2 regions of the Peribacillus sp. FSL H8-0477 genome follow, and region 1 is predicted to be linked to the other one. Evidence: riboswitches for the same ligand, from Rfam matches in the RefSeq annotation. Region 1 holds a riboswitch; the other holds the start of a gene.
The links. A riboswitch is a leader RNA that binds a small molecule or an ion and turns the genes downstream of it on or off. The one in region 1 is predicted to bind cobalamin.

Region 2: it holds a riboswitch for cobalamin, as region 1 does, so the genes downstream of both, MHI18_RS19345 (hypothetical protein) here and MHI18_RS10890 (ABC transporter substrate-binding protein) in region 1, are expected to answer to the same signal.

The regions. Positions count from the first base shown of each region.
Region 1 covers NZ_JBBODE010000001.1:2,166,413-2,174,594, forward strand. Annotated here, with positions in the region: gene MHI18_RS10880 (adenosylcobinamide amidohydrolase) at 1-656, opposite strand, end outside; gene MHI18_RS10885 (FecCD family ABC transporter permease) at 658-1,710, opposite strand; gene MHI18_RS10890 (ABC transporter substrate-binding protein) at 1,676-2,644, opposite strand; cobalamin riboswitch at 2,768-2,945, opposite strand; gene MHI18_RS10895 (GntR family transcriptional regulator) at 3,178-3,909, shown strand; gene gntK (gluconokinase) at 3,902-5,440, shown strand; gene MHI18_RS10905 (GntP family permease) at 5,463-6,809, shown strand; gene MHI18_RS10910 (HAD-IA family hydrolase) at 6,840-7,493, opposite strand; tRNA gene MHI18_RS10915 (tRNA-Arg) at 7,739-7,812, shown strand; gene MHI18_RS10920 (cytochrome c oxidase assembly protein) at 7,943-8,182, opposite strand, start outside.
Region 2 covers NZ_JBBODE010000002.1:1,566,194-1,574,375, reverse strand. Annotated here, with positions in the region: gene MHI18_RS19375 (enoyl-CoA hydratase/isomerase family protein) at 1-343, opposite strand, end outside; gene MHI18_RS19370 (enoyl-CoA hydratase/isomerase family protein) at 369-1,151, opposite strand; gene MHI18_RS19365 (CaiB/BaiF CoA transferase family protein) at 1,193-2,383, opposite strand; gene MHI18_RS19360 (IclR family transcriptional regulator) at 2,495-3,274, opposite strand; gene MHI18_RS19355 (hypothetical protein) at 3,968-4,192, shown strand; gene MHI18_RS19350 (ABC transporter substrate-binding protein) at 4,244-5,203, opposite strand; gene MHI18_RS19345 (hypothetical protein) at 5,244-5,747, opposite strand; cobalamin riboswitch at 5,940-6,159, opposite strand; gene MHI18_RS19340 (MBL fold metallo-hydrolase) at 6,214-7,038, opposite strand; gene MHI18_RS19335 (hypothetical protein) at 7,206-7,760, opposite strand; gene MHI18_RS19330 (DUF6946 family protein) at 7,798-8,182, opposite strand, start outside.

The DNA of each region.
Region 1 (8,182 bases):
ATTTGGATTCTTCCTTTTTCCAAGAGCAGGAGATTATCACAATACAGAGCGGCTAAATTTAAATCGTGAAAAATCGAGATAACGGTTAAGCCCTTCTCCACAGACCATTTCTTCATCATATCAAGCAAATCTTTTTGATAGGAAAGATCTAAGTGATTGGTCGGTTCATCAAGCAAAAGAATTTCTGGTTGCTGCGCCAAGGCTTGCGAGAGCATTACCCGTTGTATTTCACCACCTGACAGCTCATTCATGCTTTTATCCTGAAAGGCTAGGACACCAGTCTGCTCCATCACCTCTTGCACGATTCGTTCATCCTCCTCTGTCCAGGTATTCAACCAGCCAGATTGATGAGCATAACGGCCAAGCGAAACCGTTTCTTTTACAGTGTAGGAAAAGGTTTGGGAAGAATGCTGCGGCAGTACTGCTACCGTTCTTGCCAGCTGCTTTGCGGAATAGCTCTGGATAGGCAGACCCTTTATATAGATGCTGCCAGTGTCTGAACGCATAATCCCGCTTATCATATGTAATAATGTCGTTTTCCCGCTGCCATTCGGTCCTAAAATTCCGAATAATTCCCCCTTGCGAACAGCAAAGGATAGGGAGTGAATGACAGGTTCTTCAGCGTAGCCTCCGGTCAGCTCTTTTACCTTAAGCATGTTATCTCCTTCTTCCTGTTCTGTTTTTCATTAATATCGCTGCAAAAACAGGAGCACCAATCAAAGCAGTAATGACGCCAATCGGTAATTCAGTTGGTGCGATAATGGTCCTTGATACAAGGTCAGCGAAAATTAAAAATCCCCCTCCTGAGAGTAGAGAAAGCGGCAATAAATGTTTATGATCGGGACCGCATAACTGCCGGATAAAATGCGGCACGACCAGACCAACAAAACCAATCGTTCCTGAAACCGCTACAGCTGCTCCAGTCAGCAATGCTCCGGCAGTTAGAATCGTCAGCTTGCGGCGTTTCACATTTACTCCCAGATGCTGTGCCCTGTCTTCCCCAAAGGATAGAGCATTCAATTCCTTTGCATTCAGCATCAAGACTAGTACACCAACTAGGAAGAAAGGCAGGATAATCGTGATATAACTCCAGCCTCGCATCGACACACTGCCCAGCAGCCACCCAATAATCTGCCGCAGTTCATTACCCGTTAACGCAATCATCAACGAGATAAATGCCCCTAGAAATGAGCTGAAAATAATACCGGTTAAGATAATCGATTCAACTTTCATTGACCTGTCAATTTTCCGGGCAAAAAACAGAACGGCAAAAATGGTCGCAAATGAAAACGACACACTAAATACCGGAAGTGTAAACGGACCGATTATCGGCAAAGAGAAGGAGAAAAACAACACAATCACCGCGCCTAACGATGCTCCTGATGAAACACCGAGTGTATATGGGTCGGCTAATGGGTTTCGCAAAAGCCCCTGAAAAGCAGCCCCTGAAACAGCCAATGAGGCCCCGACAAGTCCAGCTAAAATAACCCGCGGTAAACGAATATTCATAACAATATTGGTATACATTTCATTCGTCTGTTCAATAGGGAAGTTCAGAATTTCTTTAGCAAGTATTTTCAGCAAATCCATGATTGGCACAGAAACCGCACCGATTGAAACTCCTGCAAGGAACGACGCTGTCAAAAAGGCGATTGCCAGCACGTAGATTACTTTTTTATTTAAATACGTCTGGATAGACCGCTTTGGCAAGTTCATCTACTCCCTCTGCCAGCCTTGGACCTGAACGAGTAACAAGATCTTCATCCACGTCAACCACCTGTTTTTCTTTAATAGCAGTGACTGCTTCCCAACCATTACGATTTAAAATATCGCTTGTTACATCATCTACATAACGGCCATACGTCGTAATAATGACATCCGGATCCTCTTCAATCATCGATTCCTCTTCCATCTTAGCCCAGCCCTCTTGATCGGCTGCGGCATTTTTCGCGTTGATCAGCTTCAGCATTTCATCCATGAAGGTGTTTTTTCCCGTCACATATATCTCTGGAGATCCGGAAACCTCCACTAAAACTTTCTTTTGTTCATGCGGTTTAATCTCTGCAGCTTTTTCTTCGATAGTACGTAACTTTGTCTTCATTTCATCAATAAGAACGTTTGCTTTATGATCGGCTCCTGTTGCCTTACCAAGCATCTCAATAGATGTATAGACATCCTCGAAGTTTGCTGCATCATTGATGACTACTACTGAAATACCTGAATCCTTCAGTTGTTGCAGACCTTCCTTCGCACTATTCAATGTGGACCCGTGGGCTAACACTAGATCAGGACTCAGGGAAATAATTTTTTCTATATTAAATTCAAGGTCTCCTATTTTCTCAATATCAGCGGTTTCTTTTGGATAATTATCATAATCTGAGACACCGACAATTTTTTCACCTAGATCCATAGCAAAGGCTATCTCAGTATTGCTTGGAATAAGTGAAACGATTTTTTGTGGTTCTTGTTCAATAGTAACCTGTTCACCCGTTGCATCCTTCAATGTCACAGGAAATACCGCTGTTTCACCTCTATCCATCTCTGAAGTGGACTGTTGCTGCTTCTCCTCTACTTCACTGCCGCAGCCTGTCAAGATCCCGATGACCAAAATACCTGCAAATAGCTTCATGCCTAATTTTCTCATTTTTTAAATCCTCCCAGTCTTTGCTGCACAAATAAAAAATCCCCAATATGAATTGGAGATTGTTGTATGGCCGATTATGACAAATAGAAAAAAGCCACACACCAACCTATCCTCGCAGGTATAAAAAGTGCACGAAAACAGGCAGGTCTCCTGGCTCATGGGTATTGCACACGACGCCTTCCCATAGGAACTACAGTGGCTATGCCGTTTACCCCATTTACAGTGGCGGGACCGCGTTGGAATGACACCAACTTCCCTTTTAAGTCTTTATAAAAAAGACACCTATTTCTTAACTTATATGATTTTTTTATGTATGTCGATTATACACTATAACCTGTATTTCGAACGGATTTCCTTTACTGAATAGTAAATTTCTTGTTAAAAACTGTCTTAACAGACTTAAATACGAATCCTATCTAATTTTACCTTATACATGTTCTGAATAGATAAATAAAACGCTTGCATTCTAAAATAGCTTGATTATAATACTTGTATACAAGTGTACTTGAATGAATAGCAAAGAAGGTGACATCATGTCTGAATCTACTAATTTTCTATACCCAGAAAAATGGCTGTTAAAGGCATCAGTGGGTGAGCGGATAACATGCGAGCTAAGAATGCGTATTATCGCCGGATTAATTGAAAGCGGTGCCATACTATCGGAAAATAAATTGGCAGCAGATTTTGCTGCGAGTCGTTCCCCTGTCCGAGATGCACTAAAAAAACTAGCATCTGAAAACATCATTCGTCTAGAAAGAATGGGTGCTGTCGTTATAGGTTTAACAGAAAAAGATATTAATGAAATTTACGATGTACGTCTCCTTATCGAATCGTTTGTATTTGAACGACTTGTCAGAATAGACACCGATGATTTAACCAAAGAACTAAGTAAAATTCTTGAAATGATGCACGTTGCTATAAAATATCGTGATGCGGACGAGTTTTCATATCAGGATCTATTATTCCATGAAACCATTATCCGATCAGTCAACCACTCCCATATCTTAATGATTTGGAACAATTTAAAACCCGTCATGGAAAGTTTTATTCTCTTGTCAATGCGGGGTCGTTTCCAGGAAACATACAATGACTTCACACGAATAATGGAAAATCATGCTCTTTATATTGAGGCTATTAAAGCAAAAGATCGCTCACTCATGATTAAGTCTTTACATAAGAATTTTGATGATGTTCAAGGAAAAGTAGACGATTTATGGATGTCACAGCAAATGCTAGCTAAAGGAGTTGGGCTCGATAATGACTGATTATATGGTAGGTATAGATATTGGTACAACGAGTACGAAAGCTGTCTTATTTAGTGAAAAAGGCGAAGTAATCCAGCAAGCAAATATCGGTTACCCCCTTCACACGCCGGATAGTTCCACAGCTGAACAAAACCCAGAAGAAATTTTCCAAGCTGTTTTGCAAGCCCTTTCAACGATTATGAAGCTTCACTCTAATAAGACGTTATCCTTTATTTCATTCAGTAGTGCTATGCATAGCGTCATAGCAATGGATGAACAGGACCAACCACTCACACCCTGTATTACTTGGGCAGATAACCGAAGCGAAGCATGGTCTCGTAAAATCAAAAATCAGTTGAATGGGCATGAGATTTATAAACGGACTGGAACACCTATTCATCCGATGTCACCATTGTCCAAAATCGCTTGGTTGGTAAATGAACTCCCTGAGATCGCCTCCAAAGCAACAAAATACATTGGCATTAAGGAATATATTTTTAAAAAGTTTTTTGATCAATATGTAGTCGATCATTCGCTGGCTTCTGCCACTGGCATGATGAATCTTAAAACACTGGATTGGGATGAAGAAGCGTTACAAATCGCAGGAATTACTCGATCCCAATTATCTGATCTTGTCCCAACAACTAAACTTTTCAGCGGCTGTAATCCTTCTCTAGCCAAAGAAATGGGAATAGATCCTCAAACACCTTTTGTGATTGGGGCAAGTGATGGCGTTCTTTCTAACTTAGGCGTCAATGCAATCGGAAAAGGCGAAATTGCAGTCACGATTGGGACAAGCGGCGCTATTCGTACCATTATTAATGAACCAAAAACAGATGAAAAAGGACGGATTTTTTGCTACGCCCTAACCGAAAAACATTGGGTAATTGGCGGTCCTGTAAATAATGGAGGAATGGTTCTGCGCTGGATTAGAGATGAATTTGCTTCTTCAGAAATCGAAACAGCCAAAAGACTAGGGATCGATCCGTATGAAGTCTTAACTCGAATTGCTGAACGAGTTAGACCTGGAGCTGATGGATTGTTATTTCATCCATACCTAGCAGGTGAACGCGCTCCTTTATGGAACCCAGATGTACGCGGGTCATTTTTTGGTCTAACGATGTCGCACAAAAAGGAACATATGATTCGAGCCGCACTAGAAGGCGTTATCTACAATCTATATACCGTATTCTTAGCACTAACTGAGTGCATGGATGGACCAGTAACACGGATTCAAGCAACGGGAGGCTTTGCTAGATCAAGGGTTTGGCGGCAAATGATGTCCGATATATTTGAATCGGAAGTTGTCGTTCCTGAGAGCTATGAAAGTTCATGTCTTGGGGCTTGTATTTTGGGTCTTTATGCAACGGGGAAAATTGAAACATTTGACGTTGTGTCTGAGATGATCGGCAATACGTATAAACACCTGCCAAAAGAAGAAGCCGTTAACGAATATAGACAATTACTCCCGATTTTTATTAACTTATCTAGGATATTAGAGAACGATTATACAAAAATTGCCGATTATCAGCGAAATCTACTAAACAACTAAGTTTGCATCAGGAGGATACATCATGCCATTAATCATTGTAGCAGTTGGGATTTTAGCTCTATTGATCTTAATTATGGGCTTAAAATTAAATACCTTTGTTTCATTAATTATTGTATCATTTGGGGTTGCACTAGCACTTGGGATGCCTTTAGACGAAATTGTCACAACGATTGAAGCAGGGTTAGGAGGAACACTAGGCCACTTAGCATTAATCTTCGGACTAGGTGCCATGCTCGGTAAGCTAATCGCAGATTCAGGCGGTGCTCAGCGGATTGCGTTGACCCTTGTTAACAAATTCGGTGAAAAAAACATTCAGTGGGCTGTTGTCGCTGCTTCCTTTATTATCGGTATTGCCTTATTTTTTGAAGTGGGATTAGTTTTACTAGTTCCTATTATCTTTGCCATTGCTAAGGAATTAAAAGTTTCAATCTTATATCTTGGGATTCCAATGGTAGCTGCTTTATCCGTAACACACGGATTTCTGCCGCCCCATCCAGGACCAACGGTCATTGCTGGTGAATATGGTGCAGATATTGGTGAAGTATTACTCTACGGGATTATTATCTCCATCCCAACGGTTATTATCGCAGGACCTTTATTTACTAAGCTTGCTAAAAGACTAGTACCACAGTCGTTTACAAAGACTGGAAGTATTGCTTCTTTAGGCGAACAGAAGGTATTTAAAATAGAAGATACACCTGGTTTTGGCATTAGTGTCTTCACCGCAATGCTTCCGGTTATTTTAATGTCAATCGCTACGATCATTACATTGCTTCAAAATACGATAGGGTTTAAAGATAACTCGATTCTTGCCTTCATCCGTTTTATCGGCGGTGCATCACCCGCCATGTTACTTTCACTATTAGTCGCTGTCTACACAATGGGGATTGCCAGAAAGATTCCGATCAAAACGGTCATGGATTCATGTACAACGGCTATTACACATATTGGCATGATGCTCTTAATCATCGGGGGTGGAGGAGCGTTCAAGCAAGTACTCATTGACGGCGGCGTCGGCGATTATGTAGCAGAACTGTTCGAGGGAACAAACCTATCTCCTATATTACTAGCTTGGATTATTGCCGCTATTTTACGAATTTCATTAGGATCTGCAACTGTTGCAGCCTTAACAACAGCTGGATTAGTGATCCCAATGCTGGGTCAATCTGATGTAAACCTCGCTTTAGTCGTTCTTGCCACTGGAGCAGGTAGTTTAGTAGCTTCCCATGTTAATGATGCAGGATTCTGGATGTTTAAAGAGTATTTTGGTTTAAGTATGAAAGAAACGTTTGCCACGTGGACACTATTAGAAACAATCATTTCTGTAGCTGGACTAGCATTCGTATTACTGCTTAGTTTATTCGTATAACTCTTCCCCCTTCCACGAGGGGGGCTTTTTTTATCGAGTAAAATAGCTCCCTAATTCCGATACAGTGTCCACAATATGACTTGGGTGTGCATCCATTAATTCTGCAGGTGAACCAAACCCGTACGTAACGCCAATTGAATCGATTCCATTATGAAAGGCTCCATGAATATCCTGTTTTCGATCTCCTATCATAACAAAATCTTCTCGTTTGTACTCCCCGTATTGTTCAAGAATATAACGGATGATTTCTGCCTTTGTTGTCCTCGTCCCATCAAGATTACTTCCAACCACCAGTTCAAAGAACGGATCAATCTGAAAATACGATACTATTTGCTGCGCAAACTCAGTTGGCTTTGACGTTGCAACCACTAACCGTTTGTTCGATTTCAAGGTTTCCAAGAGCTCTAGAATACCTGGATAAAGAACATTTTCAAACATCCCCGTTTTTTTAAAATATTCTCGATAAAATTTAATCATTGATAGCGTCTCTGCTTCATCTAAGCCAAATACCTCAGCGAATGTCTCCTGCAGCGGCGGACCAATATGAGCTTCCACTTCAGCTGCTTGAACATCCCGAAGCTTCATTTTTTTAGCTGCGTACTGAACCGAATGGACAATGCCAAGCCGCGGATCGGATATCGTTCCATCTAAGTCAAACAGCACAAACTTGTATGAATCTCTCATTATTTCTCCCCTATCTCCTAAAATTGGTGCAGGAATTCTACTAGATTTTCCAACATAAGTCGAGGTTTATTTTCTTCTTTATCAAACCTGAAACCATCCATAATCATCCAATTATAGCATAAAAATCAATGAACATTCGGTCATTTTATTTTGAAAAAAAACACAATAATATTGCTTCCAGACACGAATATCTTGATAAATTTGCAGAATAGAAATATAATATATCAATCGTACATTTTTAATCTGTCTCAGTAGCTCAGCAGGATAGAGCGACAGCCTCCTAAGCTGTAGGTCGTAGGTTCGATTCCTATCTGGGACACTACTTATATGAAAAACCTTGTTGTAGTTCGGTTTATACCGTGTTGCAGCAGGTTTTTTTTCTGCAAAAAAACATCCGTGCTCAAGTGCTCACGGATGTTTTTCATTTCCTGCGGAATAGATTCATTAGCTTACCCCATAGCTGCTTCCCTTCGAGGTTTAGTTGCTCTAAACCATTGCAAACATAGAATGAATATCAATATTAGGTCAATGATATCTCCGCCATAGTACATCATCATACTTCCCTGTTTTGCCTGTTCGTAAGGTATTCCCGCAGGTGGGTGCGTATAGAGATACTTTGATAAAATACCATGGCCGGCTAAGGCAATAATTAAGACGATTGAGCGAAATAAAAAAGAACTCCTGTGGAA
Region 2 (8,182 bases), on a different contig from region 1:
CAATACTCGTCCCAGCCCCAGCTGCAGCTCCATTAACGGCGGCTATCACTGGCTTTTCTAAACTCATAATGGACTCAATCAACCTATGTCCAATTTGAAGCCTTTTCCTTCCCGCCTCAGAGGTCACATTTTGTAATGTACGAAGATCTCCTCCAGCTGAAAAAGCCTTTCCTTCACCAGTTAGAATCACAACTTTCACGGATTCGTCAGCAGCCATTCCCGTAAACAAGTCTATTAATTCTTCACGCATCTCCATCACTAGTGCATTTCTAATGTCGGGCCGATTCAGTTTAACAAGGCATATTCCATTTTTAGTGCTGACTTTTACCTGGCTATAGGTCAATACATCTCCTCCTCTATTGATTGCCTTATTTTCCAACAAAACGGGGGTCGCGTTTTTCTACAAATGCCTTTACCCCTTCGATGCGATCCTCGGTATCAATACAGACATTATAATGAATCAACTCTTGCTTCCTTGCTTCAAGTGTCGGCATCCCATACAATTCATTTGCCGAAGCCTTACAGCTCTGCACAGCAAGCGGGGCATTAGCGGCTATACTTTCGGCAAGCTCGAGTGCTTGCTGTTGAAGGTTTTCTGACCTGGTTAGTCGATTCAACAATCCGGCTCGATTGGCGGATTCTGCAGTGACAAAACAACCTGTACAGAGCCATTCTTTTGCTACATGCAAGCCAATTCGTTTTGACAACAATCTCGAACCGCCTCCTCCGGGCATAATGCCGCGTGTGACCTCAGGTAAACCAAATGTGGCTGTTTTCGCGGCCACAATAAAATCACAGTTCAACACCAGTTCAAATCCGCCAGCAAGGGCATATCCATCTACGACTGCGATAGTAGGTTGTTTGAGGTCAGCTAATTGATCGAACATTTCTTCAAACAGCGTATGCTGGGTCCTCCACTCATCTTCCTTTAATTGATTCCGTTCTTTCAAATCAGCCCCTGAGCAAAATGCTTTTGAATTAGATGATGACAGCAGGACCACTCGGGCATCACTTTTGGCTATCTGCCGGCAAATCTCCAAAAGTTCTTTTGCCATTTCTGTATGAAATGCATTTCTAGCTTCTGGCCGATCGAGGACAATTTCAGCAATTTTTCCGTCTATTCCTGTTCGTGAAAAATGAACAAATGACATGTATATGACCACCTTTTTAATAAATTGAAATTTCAGATATTTTAGGTTAATTTTTTCCCTATCACGCCATCCTCACGGAATTTCTCAATGCTTTCGGAAGAGTATTTAAAGCGGGCAAGAATCTCTTCCGTATGCTCACCCAACTGTGGTGAAGGTGCATAAAGCTCACCAGGCGTCGTCGAAAACTTTATTGGAAAACCAAGTTGTTTAATCCTTCCTGCTACAGGATGATTCATTTCAATCAGCATTTCTCGTTCAAGCAATTGTGGGTCAGAGAACGCTTCATCAAGATCATAAACAGGCCCCACGCAAGTATCTTCATATTGAAGTAGATTTAACCACTCGGCCTGACTTCTTGACATGAATAGATTGGACACTTCTTCTCGTAATTGATCCTGACTCTGTTCATCTCCATTTTGTAACGCAATCCAAACTGGTTTATCAACCAATTGACAAATATTTTTCCAAAATTTCTCTTCTAGTGCCCCCACTGAAAGATATTTCCCATCGCTGGTTTCATAGACATCATAACAGGCATATTTACCTGATAATCGTGTATTCCCGCGTGCAGGTACCTCTCCAGAAGCAAAATACTCGGATGCAGAAGCATACAACCAGGAAACCGAACCGTCCATCATTGATACATCAACATATTGCCCTTTGCCCGTCCGTTCTTTATGAAACAAAGCCATCATAATACCAGAAAGGGCCATCAAAGCCCCTCCGCCAATATCGGAAATTTGAACGCCAGGAACAACTGGCTTGCCCCCTTTTTCACCAATCATTCCCAAAATCCCGCTATAGCCGATATAATTCATATCATGTCCTGGCAAATGACGGTAGGGACCAGTTTGTCCATAGCCCGTTAATGAACAGTACACGATACCCGGATTAATTTCTGCAATTTCCTGATAGGAGATCCCTAATCGCTCCATTACCCCTGGTCGAAAGCTTTCAAGAATGACATCCGCTTTTTCTGCCATTCTTTTAAAAATAGACTGGCCTTCCTTTTTCTTTAAATTTAGTGTGACACTTTTTTTGTTTCGATTAATCGTCAAATGCCTTGAACCTATTCCCTCAATTGCTGGTTTCCCCCAGCGGATATAATCGCCAAGCTCAGGCTCTTCAATTTTTATTACTTCTGCCCCGTAATCGGCTAACAGTAACGAACAGTAAGGTCCAGGCAGCAGCCGGGATAAATCAAGTACCGTTATTCCAGTTAAAGCTCCCATACTTCTCCTCCGATCTAAATTGTATACGCTTACATAAAACAAAAAAGAATTCACAATCCTCCCTTTCACTTTCTCCAAAGCTTGACGGCGGCTGTAAATTCTTAGGTGTAATTAAATAGTTATCTTTCTAGTAATCTCGTGTGCAACGTTCTTGGTTATTATCCCTTTTTCCAACAGTTCCGCTTTCTCAAACTGTGCAATTGAACCGACAAGGGCTATCGCCATCTCTACTTGGTTTGCTCCATTGAATATTGGGGCGGCAATTCCAAATATCCCTTTAATAAATTCCCCGTATGTTATGTAATAGCCATCATTCCGGACTTTCTCAAAGTCTTCCTCAAACAATTCATTATCTTGCTGGTTAGAGGACTTTACACCGATTCCTCTTTTTAAATAACCATCCCGCTCTTCTTTATCCATGTATGCGAGAAAACACATGCCATACGAACCGTCGATAATCGAAAAATGTCGTCCGATGGAAACATGTACACCATAATCCTCCCCTTCGACTTTTAAGACAAAGGTCAGCTTTTCCTTTCCCACGCGATTAACAAGAACTGAAGTTAACCCCGTTTCTTTAGTTAAGCTTTCTAGATACGGTTTCACAATAGACAGATAATCCAAGTGCTCTTTGGCTCTTTCACCTAGCACAACTAAATAAGGCCCAAGCGTATATCTCTTTTTATCCTTTTCATACCGGACAATAGCCGATTCTTCAAGATACTGCAAGATTCGAAAGCAAGTGGCAGGGCTGAGCGACAAGGCATTCGCAATTTCAGTCAACGTACTTTCCTTAAAACGCTTGCGGCTCAGCAGTCTTAAGATTGCGAAGGCGTTTTCAACTGCAGGGACCGAATATTTGCGTTTTTCATGTTTTTTTTCTCCCATCATTCCCTTTCACCACCTTGCAGATTATTTTATATATAAAAATTAATTTCGTCAATAAAAAAACTGATTATTTAAAAAATATACTCTACCTGACTTTACAGTAACTTAATACCAGCCTTACAATATTCTATTTTCTTTTGGGTACACTAACCATATACACGTAATACTTCACTCAACAGCTTCTGGCGTCTTGCTCTACTATAAACGGAGGTGAAAGAATATGGCTGACTTTTTTAATGCAATTTTCATTATCGTACTCATCATGATCTTTCTCAGAATCTTTATCACTGCCTACTTGAAAATCGAAAACAGATCATGATTTCTTTAAATCCCCGCAAGACTCTTCACCCTGACTTTCCTCACAAGGCGTGCCGTAACCTGTTTTAACACGCCTACTTCTAACTTTGAAATTCATTAGAAACCTTTTTTTATCCATTACGTCTAATAGAAAAGACTAGTAGCCAATAAAAGGGGGCAGCTAATGAAAAAAGGGTTAGTCATTATTTTATTCCTTATTTTCTTGATTGGAATTATCTCATTAACAGTCAATCAGATCCACCTGTACCAATCGTAACCATTCATAATAAGGTTGTTCCAACCGCACCAGCATCTTACTGTTGGAATGGCCTTTTACGTTCTGAGTGTGTTGATACGATTTCTCCACCTGAGATTATTCAACATCAAGATCTTAAACCTATGATTGTACCTGCTGAAGCCAAAATAAAAGTTGAATTTAAAAACGAACCTCTTAAAGATACATTGACAGCATCCAAATGGAGTCAAGACCAACAATCAGAGAGTACTATGATTACTAATCATCTCTTGACTGCCCCCAAAGAAAAAGGTGTATATATATATGATATCTTTGCAAGTTGGGAAAAAGGAGATGCAAGTTATGTCTTTGTTATAGAAGTTCAATAGATAAGGAATAAAAAATCATCCTCCATAAAGAAGGATGATTTTTTTTATTCCTTATTTAAATACATCGGGATAAATAGTTTTAGCAGCTAATTCAACAGCGTCCCCTATTCGCGGTCCAGGTCGGCTCATCATGCTTTCATCAAATTGATATATCTTCCCTTCCGTAACAGCTCTAATAGACTCCCATCCTTTTCGGGATTTTATTTCACCGACCGGATCTTCCATATAACCTACGGTTGTTGTGATAACTGCTGGATTACGCTTGATAACTTCTTCTTCAGATACACTTGGCCATCCTTCTTGATCGTCAAAGATATTCGCAATTCCCGCTTTTTCAAGAATTTCATTTTGAAATGTTCCATTCCCAGCTGTATATAATTCAGGTGATGGACTGATTTCAAAGTAGATAGCAGTTTTATTTACGTTTGCTACTTTGTCTGATACATCGGTAATCTTCTTTTTAATCGTTTTTATTAATTCACTGCCTTTTTCTTCTACATTCATGACTTGGGCTATTTGATTTATATCGCTGTATACCTCTTCAAAAGATGTAGCAGATTGAATAACGAATACTTTTATTCCAGCATCTTCAAGTGGTTTTAACGTATCCATGTCACCGATTGTATAGGCAATGACAACATCGGGTTTCAGGGCGATAATCTTTTCAGCATTGATCGTCATTGAATCAGATACACGTTCGATTTTTGCTGCTTCAGCTGGGTAATCATCAAATTCAGTAGCTCCAATCACTTTATCCCCGGCATCTAATGCAAATAGAATTTCGGTATTGCTTGGCTGAAGTGATACTACTTTTTCTGGAACTTTTTCAAACGTTACTTCTTTTCCCATATCATCTGTTATCGTATACGGTAACTCCTGATTGACTGCCGTTTCAGTGTTGGTTTCAGTCCCTTTATCTGATTTATTTTCAGTTTCTTCATTGCCGCAGCCTGCTAAAATAAAAAAGACCGAGAGAAGAAGTACAATTAACCATTTCGTGTTTTTCATCATTTTTCCCCACTTTTCTAAAGTTACTATTTCTCTGGAACATCTACATAGGTGTAACGTCATAGCAAATACTGATATGAGGGATTTCTTCTACACCATGCAATTTATTAACATAGACAGCCATAACAAAGAAAACATTGGCAAGCAAGTGGGTGTAATCAAAAAGAATCCTAGGAATTTTTTGTTCTGTGCTGACTTTATGGAGCGCACGAACTGATTTCTTTGCCTCACTGCGGCAAGTATGCAGGACGCAAGCCGCTGTTGTTCCTTGTGGAAGCACAAAGGTTTCAATGGATTCCTTGACTTGTTCGCGATAAAAATCGTACATCGTACTTAAGCGATTCAAGTCCTCCTGGGTAATACCAATGCGTCCGCGTACTGAGCCATTTAAGTTATACCCCATATCACATAAGTACAATAGATCATTGTATATAACAGATATGTCTTTTGTTAATGAAGCCGCTAAACCAATACGTGTAGTCAGTGAATCCGTCCTAATTTCAAAATCCACAGTGGAAATTGACTCACGCATGTATGGATAGCACATAAAACGAAAATCTTTCTTAGTCAAAATGAGTACCCTCCTTAATAGGTAAAAGTAATGAATAAACCGCTGTATTTTTAGCTAAAAAGCCACAACGAAAAGCCGGCCAAAGGATATTGGCCGGCATAACTTCCTATTTTAAACACGCAAAAAAGGAGGTATACGCCATACAATCCTCCTAACTTCCGAAGAGCAAAATACGATCAAAAAAGGGCAGGTCTCCTGGCTTGTGCATCATTTTACTCTAAGAACCTTCCCATTTATCTCTAATGAACAGCAGTTTCGTCCTCATTCATTAGAAAAACAGTGGTTTTCTCTTATTTCATTAGCACTTACAGTTGCGGAAACAGCTTCGGATTTACACCGAATTCCCTATTGCGCTGAACTATTCAGCACCCTTTTTCTGCGAGTTTATTCATTTACAGTTAGTATACCATATTCAGGATTTAATCACTGCTGTTTTCTCCATTTATGTCGTAAATAACGTTCCGTTTACTGCTTCTATATATCGTGATGCCGACTTTTGTACTCTATGCTTGGCCTCTTCTTTAATCACACGATTGAATGCGTCATATAATTTATCAAATTTGCATTCTCTTATTCTGCGTGAAATCCTTTCTACATTATTACTTGGAAGGGGAATAAAATTCGGATAACTGTACATAAAACTTACCCATTCCCGGTCAGCTACAACTCGAATAATATCCCCTGTTAATAAAACTCCCTTCTGACTATTTCCATTTTTCCATTCCAAAATTGTACCTCCCTTAAAATGACCTCCTATTCGCTGCAGGATGATACCCTCTTGCAATTCAAATGACTCACCAGACCAAAAAATGATATGTTCACTGGGTCTCGTCACCCATTCTCTATCATCTTCATGAATATAAATGGGGCTGTTAAAAGCTTCAGCCCACTCTACTTGACTAGAATAATAATGAGGATGAGATAAAGCTATCGCATCAATTCCACCTAAATCTTCAATATGTCTTATCGTCGTTTGGTCAAGATAGGTTATACAATCCCACAATAAATTAAACTGCTTCTCTTTTATCAGATAAGCCGTTTGTCCAATTCCAAAACCTGGATGAGTGTTTATGCTATATAAGTGTTCTTCTTCCACAAGAATTGTATTCTTATATGCACCCTCTTCGATCATCTTATCCAAGGTTGTCCAAGTCTGGCCTTTCGAACTAATATACTGTCTTTCCTCCCCGCAAATCATACATTCTTCAGGTACTTCATTAGAGCATTCATACTGAACCCCACAAGTCTCACAAATATAATGATTCAAACAAACCACAACCCCTTTTCCTAATAAATAACCAATAATTAAAATTAGTAAATATAACTATATTATACTATAATTTTACAATATTCTGCTTTATCTCCCATAAGAGAGCAAAAAAGAAGCCGAGTATCTCGGCTTCTTTTTCTCCTACTCACTGGGGCATGTTTGGTCTATCGATCATACCAAAATCCAGCAATATTAAATCCTCTCAATGTCTCTTCTTCTCCTTTATCATTCTCAAGTGTCAGGGAGCCTATAGCATAAAACAGCTTCCATTCAAAAAAGCGCCCCTTAATCTTAAGAATTTCCACTACTGTTTCTTGCCGACCATCAGGTGTTTTCTTAGATGTTATTTTTACACATTCGTAATCACGTATGCATTGGTAGCTATCTTTACTGCTGATATACTCCTTAAACGAATCATCTGTTGGCACACGAAAAACAGATAGTAGAAAAAGAATAAAAACGCCTAAAACGATCTTTTTAGCTATATTTAGCTGCCGTTCACTTACTAAAACTCCAATTACCGAATATAGAGTAATCCCATATAGCCATTCCAACTCAAAAATTTGTGCTCCAAAATAAGCAACTGTCCCTCCAAAACAAAGGTAGGGTAAAATCGAAGAAGATGGAGAAAGTTTCCCCCATTCCTTCCTAACATTGCTTCGTAGAAATAGATAATAAAAGCAGATGACTAAAATGATACTCATAATCAAATAGTCCAAAAATCACCCTCCCAATATTTTAGTCTTTTTATCTACTTCACTTCGGTTCTAATTTTTCCAAAAAACAGTGACGGTTCATTGGCTTCTTCATTTCCCACCGGCACCCGAATCCCTCCTTTAAATTTACAGGCTCATTAACTAGTGTGCTGATAAACAGGTTCAAATCAGCTGAATTTTTTTGCTGTTTTTTTGGATTTGTAAGTGGGGTAGTAAACTCCTGAACAACAAACACAGCAAAATCTGCTTTTTGCTTCTTTGCCTCAAGCAGGGTACCAGCTATTCCGTGCAGCAGCTGGTACCTTAATGATTCAATATTCACATCCAAAAATAATTGTTTCGAAAGAAGGTTTATACGCTCGTCAATTTTAGAATTTACTGAATTATTTCTGTGGCGTTCGGCTATCGTAGGCCCAAAGGTTTCA